Regions from separate parts of the Photobacterium kishitanii genome, predicted to be linked through region 2. Evidence: predicted binding sites of a transcription regulator. Region 2 holds the regulator's gene; each other region holds the start of a gene.

Region 1 (2,213 bases), 250 kb from region 2:
CTTTGAACTGGAGTTAACCGATCTCGAAGTATTAGGTCGAGTTTTAAACCGAATTGAACAAGTAAAAGATGTTGCACAAGCTAAGCGTTTATACGGTTAGTTGTGATAGATAATATCGAACATAGAAATAGGTAGCTTCGGCTACCTATTTTTTTATTTCGGGAGATAATGATGAGCAATAAAACCACAGTTGATATCGATAAGTTATTGGCAATAATGGCCCAGTTACGGGATCCCCAAGCTGGTTGTCCATGGGATTTAAAACAAGATTTTGATTCAATCGTACCTTATACCATTGAGGAAGCTTATGAAGTTGCTGATGCGATTGAGCAAAAAAACTGGACTGATGTTAAAGAAGAACTCGGCGATCTATTATTTCAAGTAGTCTTTTATAGTCAACTCGCGACAGAACAGGGCTTGTTTGATTTTAATGATGTGGTTGCTGGTATCAGTGAGAAGCTAACGCGTCGTCATCCGCATGTTTTTGGTGATACTGAATTTGCCGATGAAGCCGCTGTAAAACAAAATTGGGAAGCTGAAAAAGCAAAAGAGCGTGCTAAAAAAGCGCAAGATGACAGTTTGTTAGCGAATATTCCGCTGGCATTACCTGCACTTAGTCGAGCCCATAAAATTCAACAACGCTGTGCGAGTCAAGGTTTTGATTGGGATACGTTGGGACCGGTGGTTGATAAAGTCACAGAAGAGTTAGATGAAGTGATGGCAGAAGTCATTCAAACGCCACAGCAGCAACATAAGATCGCTGAAGAAATGGGCGATTTGCTATTTTCGGTGGTAAATTTAAGTCGTCATCTCAATGTAAAGCCCGAACATGCACTGCAACAAGCAAATAAAAAATTTGAGCGACGTTTTCGCCAAGTTGAAAAAAATGTGCTAGAACAAGGTAAGTCTTTAAGCCAATGTTCACTAACTGAGCTAGATCTTGAATGGGATAGAGTAAAACAGCATGAATGTAAAAAATAATTATTCCCATCTAGAATTGTTATGCTATAAAGGTATAGTGACTTAGTGGCTAAAAGTAGTGAAATGGGGTGAAAACACGGCGCATATCACTTCCTTGATTTGAGACAAAAAAAATCTTAGGGGTGTGTGATAGTTTTCACGTTGTGGCGATAAATGGTGTCTGGTATACTAATTTCCCGTCCAGATACACTTTATCCTCTACACCAATCTTCCAGGTTTAACATGACAACGAATTATATTTTTGTTACGGGCGGAGTAGTATCCTCTCTAGGTAAAGGCATTGCTGCAGCATCTTTGGCAGCTATTCTAGAAGCGCGTGGTCTGAATGTGACCATGATGAAATTAGACCCTTACATTAACGTTGATCCAGGCACAATGAGCCCAACTCAGCATGGTGAAGTATTCGTTACGGAAGACGGTGCAGAGACTGATCTTGACTTAGGTCACTACGAACGTTTTATTCGTACCAAAATGACAAAGCGTAATAACTTTACTGCTGGTCGTGTGTACGCTGACGTATTACGCAAAGAGCGTCGTGGTGATTACCTAGGTGCAACGATTCAGGTTATTCCACATATCACGAACGAAATTAAAGATCGTGTGATTGCAGGTGCTGCGGGTCATGATATCGCGATTGTTGAAGTCGGTGGCACAGTAGGTGATATTGAATCACTACCATTTATGGAAGCTATTCGTCAGCTTGCAGTTCAACAAGGTCGTGAAAACACCATGTTTATGCACTTGACATTAGTTCCTTACCTAGCTGCTGCTGGTGAAGTTAAAACTAAGCCAACTCAACACTCAGTGAAAGAATTACTTTCTATCGGTATTCAACCAGATATTTTGGTTTGCCGTAGTGATCGTGTTATTCCTGCTAATGAGCGCGCAAAAATTGCGTTGTTCTGTAATGTGCAAGAAAAAGCGGTTATCTCAATGAAAGATGTAGATTCAATCTACAAAATTCCACAGCTTATTAAGGCACAAGGCCTTGATGACTTGGTATGTAAGCGTTTTGGTATTACTGCACCAGAAGCTGACTTATCTGAGTGGGAACAAGTTATTTACGAAGAAGCTAACCCTACTGCTGAAGTCACTATCGGTATGGTTGGTAAGTACATTGAATTACCTGACGCATATAAGTCAGTCAACGAAGCGCTTAAGCACGCTGGTTTGAAAAATCGTATTTCAGTACAAATTAAATACATCGATTCTCAAGATGTTGAGTCTAAAGG
Region 2 (2,213 bases):
TGAATTACAGTTAGGCGGCTGTTCGGCCGAATTGCAACTTGCAGTGCGCGGTTTATTAGATCAGGTCGATGATGATTATTTTCGCCAGCCTGATTTTGTTTATGGCGGTCGTCCATGGCAACTTGATTTTGCAACCTATCAATTTTTAGCGGCTGAAAGTGAGTATGCAGCTTGGGTTGCGGCGCACGGTTTTGGTGCTAATCATTTTACGGTAAGTATTAATCAGCTCGAGCAATTTACTTGTTTAGAAGAGGTAAACCATTTATTGCGTCATAACCAGTTTGTGATTAATCAGACAGGCGGAGACATAAAAGGTGATGCGACGGTAATGTTAGAGCAATCGGCAACGATGGCTGATGAGGTTGGGGTTAGTTTTCGAGATGGGGTTTATAAGATCCCTGGTGGATTTTACGAGTTTGCTAAACGCTATCCACAACCGAATGGTGAATTGTATAGCGGCTTTGTTACTGCCTCGGCGGATAAAATATTTGAAAGTACCAATAGTTAACTGAGTACTTGATAGTGAAAATGGCAGTAATAACAACAGCACTTAGTTACATCAGTGCTGTTATTGCTAGCTAGTTATCTAGTGGTGAACCCCAAACGCCTGATTCATCCGCTGGGCAGCGACGTAATCCTGTTTGTTGTTCAAGGTAGCAACGGCTATCGCTAAACCCTGTCATTTCAATGGTTGTGGGCTGGTTAGTTAACACCCCTGGTACGGTGGTGAAACTGTTAGTAGAAAAGCGTTCAATATCCATATTGACCATCATTGATTAAGAAATCCATTTGTAATCGAAATGTAGCATGAATGAATGTGATTACAAATTAAAATTTAACCGTAATACTAACTCCGTCAATGTTTGTTTTATGGTGCTATTTAGAGATAGTCGAGATCAAAAAAAACCGCAGGTATAAGCTGCGGTTTCATCGGCGATTAAGGTACGACTAATAATTAGCGTGTACCGTAAACCACGATTGTTTTGCCGTGAGCAGAAATAAGATTTTGCTCTTCAAGCATTTTTAAAATACGACCCACTGTTTCGCGAGAACAACCTACGATCTGGCCAATTTCTTGACGAGTGATCTTAATTTGCATGCCATCTGGGTGTGTCATTGCATCGGGTTGTTTTGCAAGATTAAGTAACGTCTGTGCAATACGACCTGTTACATCAAGGAATGCAAGATCACCTACTTTTTGACTTGTCACTTGTAAACGACATGCCATTTGAGCAGATAGACGCATTAGAATATCTGGATTAACTTGAATTAACTGACGGAATTTCTTAAATGAAATTTCTGCAACTTCACAAGGGCTTTTGGCACGAACCCAAGCTGTACGCTCTTGGTCTTCTTCGAACAAGCCGAGTTCACCAATAAAGTCACCCTGATTTAGGTAAGAAAGGATCATTTCCTTACCTTCTTCATCCTTGATTAATACAGCAACAGAACCCTTCACGATGTAATACAAAGTTTCTGCTTTTTCACCAGCGTGAATTAACGTGCTCTTTGATGGATATTTGTGAATGTGACAATGGGAAAGAAACCACTCTAAAGTTGGATCTGTCTGCGGTTTACCTGGAACCATATTACTAACTTCCTCTGCATATGTTGCCCAACAATATGTTCTGTGAAGATAACTCAACAAAACTGTTTGCTGGCGGGGTTATTCACTCAGCTGCTGGGCTGCAAGCTAACTTGAACTTGTTAAGATTGTATCCTTTTTTTAGGGTTTTTTCTTGATATTGATCTAGCTGACTCGCTCATTTATGAGAGATAAGTGTGCACATGATCACATCGTTGTGAGTTAGTCACCAAAAGCATAGTTTTAATGTGGGTTTGTTAGTTAATTTGGGTGGTTTAAATATGCAACGTAATTAGCATTAGCCGGAATAAATAGCGTTTACATTGATGAGATTATCAACAAAAATAGAGTTAATATCTGAATAATATAGCCAAAGGAGATAGAGATGCAGTCACGAGTAAAGTGGGTTGAAAATATGACTTTTGTTGGTCAGTCATCATCAGGCCATAGTGTTGTTTTAGATGGTAATGGTGGTGATAAAGCACCAAGTCCGATGGAATTAGTGTTAATGGCCGCTGGTGGTTGTAGCTCGGTTGATGTTGTGAGTGGATTACAAGATTTACAACAGCAGATCACTGGCTGTGAAGTGAATATCTCTGCTGAGCGTCGTGAGCAAGCGCCACGTATT
Region 3 (2,213 bases), 330 kb from region 2:
ATGATCACTGACTTGGCGACGCGCTTGAATATAAGTGAAAATATCGGCGCCACGAAATGCATAAATCGCCTGTTTAGGATCACCAATCATAAACAAACCACATTCAGGGTGATGGCGATAAACATCACTAAAAATACCGTATTGCAGTGGATCGGTATCTTGGAATTCATCAATCATCGCCACCGGATATTGCGCTCGAATCTTTCCAGCAAGCAGTTCATCAACATCATTATCAATCGCGGCCCCTAATTGAGTTAGCAAGTCATCGAATGATAACCAACCTTTACGCGCTTTAGCATCAGCCAATAATTGGCGACAATGTTCAATCGCATGGGCTAATAAAGGTTCACGTAAGTTAGCCGGGTTATCTAGCAGTTCAGCAATAGCACTAAACACTGCATGCTCAGGCGCATCACCTTTGGCGGTTTTTTCAATTAACGTTTGCTGATGAAAACGGATCAAATTATCAGGTAATTCATAGCCTACTGTTGGTTGAGCAGCCCACCCACTCACTTGCTCTAACCAATTGGGTAAACTTTTTTTAGTGTAACTGCGCTTATTAATGCCAGAGCTCGCAATCAAGGCCTCAAGATCGGCTTGATGCGCACGCCATAACGCTTTTACTTCATCAATTCGCACAATATTTTGCTGATGTAATTGTGCTAACGATTCAGTCATTGCCGCCACCGACAATCGCACTGGCGCCCCCGTTAAACTGTTACCAATTTCTTTTAATAATGCGGTTGGTGATGACCAAATTTCACGGACTTCATGAGCAAGTGCTGGCGGTAAATGATAAAAATTACTACGCCAATAATCGGCAACCACCAGCTTTTTCAATTGGCTTTCATCGGTCACAAATTCATTATTAAACCGAGATCCTGATTCAAATGCATTTTGGGTTAACATTCGCTGACAAAAACCATGAATAGTATAGATTGCAGCTTCATCCATCTGCCGTTCGGCTTGCAATAAAATGGTGGCGGCTAATTTATGGTCTTGATGTTCATTTAACAGGGGAGCAATCACAGGATCGTGACTAACACCGCGACTAAACGCCAATCGCGCGTCATGAATACGAGCACGAATACGATCGCGTAATTCAGCGGTAGCGGCTTCAGTAAAAGTTACCACTAAAATTTGATCAACCGTTAACTGCTGTTGATGACGATTATTATCATTGCCGTGGCCTAACAATAGTCGTAAATACAAACTCGCAATAGTAAAGGTTTTTCCCGTCCCCGCAGACGCTTCAATCAGACGGGTACCATGCAATGGAAACGTCATTGGTTGCAGAATATTAGTTAGTACTTCGGTTGTTAGTACTTCAGTCGCCATTATGTCACTCATCCCATGGTTGCTATATGTAACAACAGTACTCGCCCGTGGTTGATCAATATCAACGATCAAGCTCATTATTATGTGAGCCAACACTTAGAAGTAAATATTGGCGTTCAAATTTCTGTTGTATTCCTATAATGTGAGAACTTACTCACGGTTTGTACTGCGGTGGTTAGTTAGTATCAGCGCCAGAAACTTGGTCACCTCTGGACCTGTGGTCGTACAGCAAACACCCTACAACTAATAATGATTTGCTGACGACCACACTACTTAACTCTGCTTTAACTATTTATTCTGGCTTAATTTCTTTACTGTTTATCACTACGGCTTGTAACACTAACGCCGCTAATTGATTTGCCTCTTGTGCCAATTGATCTTGCCATTGTGGCCATACGCGCTTGATATAATCATCGCTACCTTCACCAGCAAACAAATAGCCATCATTAAAACATTCCGCCATCTTCGTCAGTGCTTTTTGCTCGGTCTCATCATCATCTTTCCAACTACCATCACGACCAATATGAGCTTGTATCGCAGCCATCGCTGTTTTAGGGAAATACGCTAATGGTTGATTTAAACCTTGGTAGTACAACTCAATCAACTGCTGTAAATAAGCCAGTGCTTGTTGTGACTCAAGAGGCTGTAATTCAAGATGCTTATCCGTTCCTATAATATGAGTGACTTGTCGCGTTTCAGGTACCGACACCGCTAAACACAAGTGATCAAACCATGCTGTGAGTAGATCTTGTGGGCGAATTTTACCGGTGCGGTAGCGTAATAATCCAGATTGATAACGTTTCTTCAACCAGCCTTGTAACAATATTTTATGCCCTGCCACCATTACCGTGATCGCAACTTCTTGATCCGCTAGC
Region 4 (2,213 bases), 2.5 Mb from region 2:
CCTTTTTCAAACCACATTCCTTGCGCTTTAGCATGCGCTAGAATACCCGCTAATTGAGCGGCAAGGGTGACTAAAAAAGATTCTTCACTTTCAGTAAATTCACGTTGCTCGCGTTGTTGAACGACGATAACGCCGAGCACTTGGCGTTGATGTATAATCGGAGTACCAAAAAAGGATCGAAAAGATTCCTCTCCGATCCCTGGTAGATGTTTGAAACTAGGATGTAGGCGGGCATCTGCAACATTCAATGGCTCTGCTCGTTGACCCACTAACCCCACTAGCCCTTGATCAAAGCGTAAACTGATGCGACGCCGAGATTTATTTAATCCCTGCGTGGCCATCAAGGTATAAACCTGACGCTGATGATCAGCGATATACACCGAACAACAATCAGTCTTCATTACTAAAGTAGTGTTTGATACTAATTGATCCAATGCATCAATTAATGTGTGAGCGCTGACAACCTTGTCAACAATTTCTCTTAGCTGTGTCAGCATAACGAGCCTTTAATTGTTCCCTGTGAGCCAATAAACCTCTACTTGCTAGCTGCGCTTATTCTTAATGCGCTTAAATTTACGTTCTTTCCATTCTTTAAATGGCATAGCGACAGCGGCAAACTCTTTTAGTGCACGACGATAGACATCACGCTTAAAAGAGACAACCTGCCTTACTGGGTACCAATAACTTACCCAACGCCAACCATCAAACTCAGGTGTAGCACCACGCTGCATATTGACCTTGGACTCATCGCATTCCAAACTCAGCAAAAACCATTTTTGCTTTTGACCGATACAAACAGGTTTTGAATCCCACCGTACAAGACGTTTAGGTAATTTATAACGTAACCAATGACGGCTTGACGCAATAATCCTGACATCTTTTTTGGTTAATCCTACTTCTTCATACAATTCACGGTACATAGCTTGTTCAGGGGTTTCACCTTCATCAATGCCACCTTGCGGAAATTGCCAAGAATGTTGTCCATATCGTCGAGCCCAAAATACCTGGCCATGGCCATTGCAGATAACGATCCCTACATTAGGGCGGTATCCATCGCCATCAATCACTGGACGACCTCAAGTATAAATATCTATTAATAGTGATTTTTTCATAGTAGACGGGATCGGTAAACAAACATTCATCAATATCGATCAGTTTTACTTAATTTAAACTATATTCTGGATAACTTTGCATAATGACTACTTTACCAACAACCAAGTGAGACATACCCCACATTTATTCACTCTTTCTGTGGATAGATTTGTGCAGAAACCTAAAAAAAGCATATTTACGCAACCATTAAGATCTTATATATTTATTTTTTAAAATAGAAAAATAACAACTTTTACCTTTATAAACATAATATTAGATAAAAAACAGTTCTATAATAAATAAAGATAAAGCCAACTTTCACATCACCAAAAAACGATCGGTTAAAGATCAACCAATAATGACGTTATCCACAAATTCACCTTCACCAACAAGAATAAAAGCTAACCACAACGCTTGTTATACCACCTTTATACTGTATAAATACTCAGTTAAGCTTAAAAAAAATATTTTCAAAAAAAAAACTGTGGATATCTTTTTATTTTGATCTTAGCCTTAAATAACTATCACAAGTTACTCATCATTAGAGCATCACAATATCTAACGCTCTGTAGCCAAGGAAAAAAGATCTCTCTTAATCCTTGCTTACCTATCAAGATCAATATTGATCTTCAGATTCCGTCTTCACAGATATGATAGTATTATCGATAACCTAACATTAGATCTTAGTCCTTATCACGCTACTTTATGAGCCGACAATCAATGCAACCAACGCCAAAAACAGAAACAGAATTACTCAATCGTGCCCACCAATTGGCTGGTATGACCCTGGGTGAATTAGCGGCGATTGCAGGGATAATTCCACCACCAGATCTTAAACGTGATAAAGGTTGGGTTGGTCAATTATTAGAGTGGCATTTAGGGGCGACAGCTGGCAGTAAACCTGTCCCTGATTTTATTGAACTAGGCATTGAACTTAAAACGATCCCTATCAGCTACCAAGGTAAGCCGTTAGAAACTACTTTTGTCTGTGTTGCGCCCTTAATTGGCGTCCAAGGTTTGCAATGGCATAGTAGTCATATTCGACAAAAATTAGCGCGAGTATTATGGGTACCGGTTGAAGGTGAACGTGATATTCCACTTGAGCAACGTCATGTAGGTTC

The links. The regulator CRP, encoded in region 2, controls carbon source genes, mostly activating them, when cyclic AMP is high. The targets are predictions, from matches to a motif close to TGTGANNNNNNTCACA.
Region 1: a site for CRP is predicted at 1,107-1,122, ahead of PPBDW_RS02890 (CTP synthase). Genes of this name have one in related genera too.
Region 3: a site for CRP is predicted at 1,482-1,497, ahead of recB (exodeoxyribonuclease V subunit beta). Genes of this name have one in related genera too.
Region 4: a site for CRP is predicted at 1,220-1,235, ahead of rppH (RNA pyrophosphohydrolase). Genes of this name have one in related genera too.

What each region holds. Positions count from the first base shown of each region.
Region 1 is NZ_LN794352.1:555,577-557,789, forward strand. It holds gene relA (GTP diphosphokinase) at 1-100, shown strand, start outside; gene mazG (nucleoside triphosphate pyrophosphohydrolase) at 172-981, shown strand; gene PPBDW_RS02890 (CTP synthase) at 1,204-2,213, shown strand, end outside.
Region 2 is NZ_LN794352.1:305,857-308,069, forward strand. It holds gene PPBDW_RS01605 (DUF1338 domain-containing protein) at 1-508, shown strand, start outside; gene PPBDW_RS01610 (hypothetical protein) at 579-773, opposite strand; gene crp (cAMP-activated global transcriptional regulator CRP) at 956-1,588, opposite strand; gene PPBDW_RS01620 (OsmC family protein) at 1,971-2,213, shown strand, end outside.
Region 3 is NZ_LN794352.1:632,771-634,983, reverse strand. It holds gene recB (exodeoxyribonuclease V subunit beta) at 1-1,338, opposite strand, end outside; gene recC (exodeoxyribonuclease V subunit gamma) at 1,631-2,213, opposite strand, start outside.
Region 4 is NZ_LN794352.1:2,824,667-2,826,879, forward strand. It holds gene ptsP (phosphoenolpyruvate--protein phosphotransferase) at 1-497, opposite strand, end outside; gene rppH (RNA pyrophosphohydrolase) at 543-1,067, opposite strand; gene mutH (DNA mismatch repair endonuclease MutH) at 1,813-2,213, shown strand, end outside.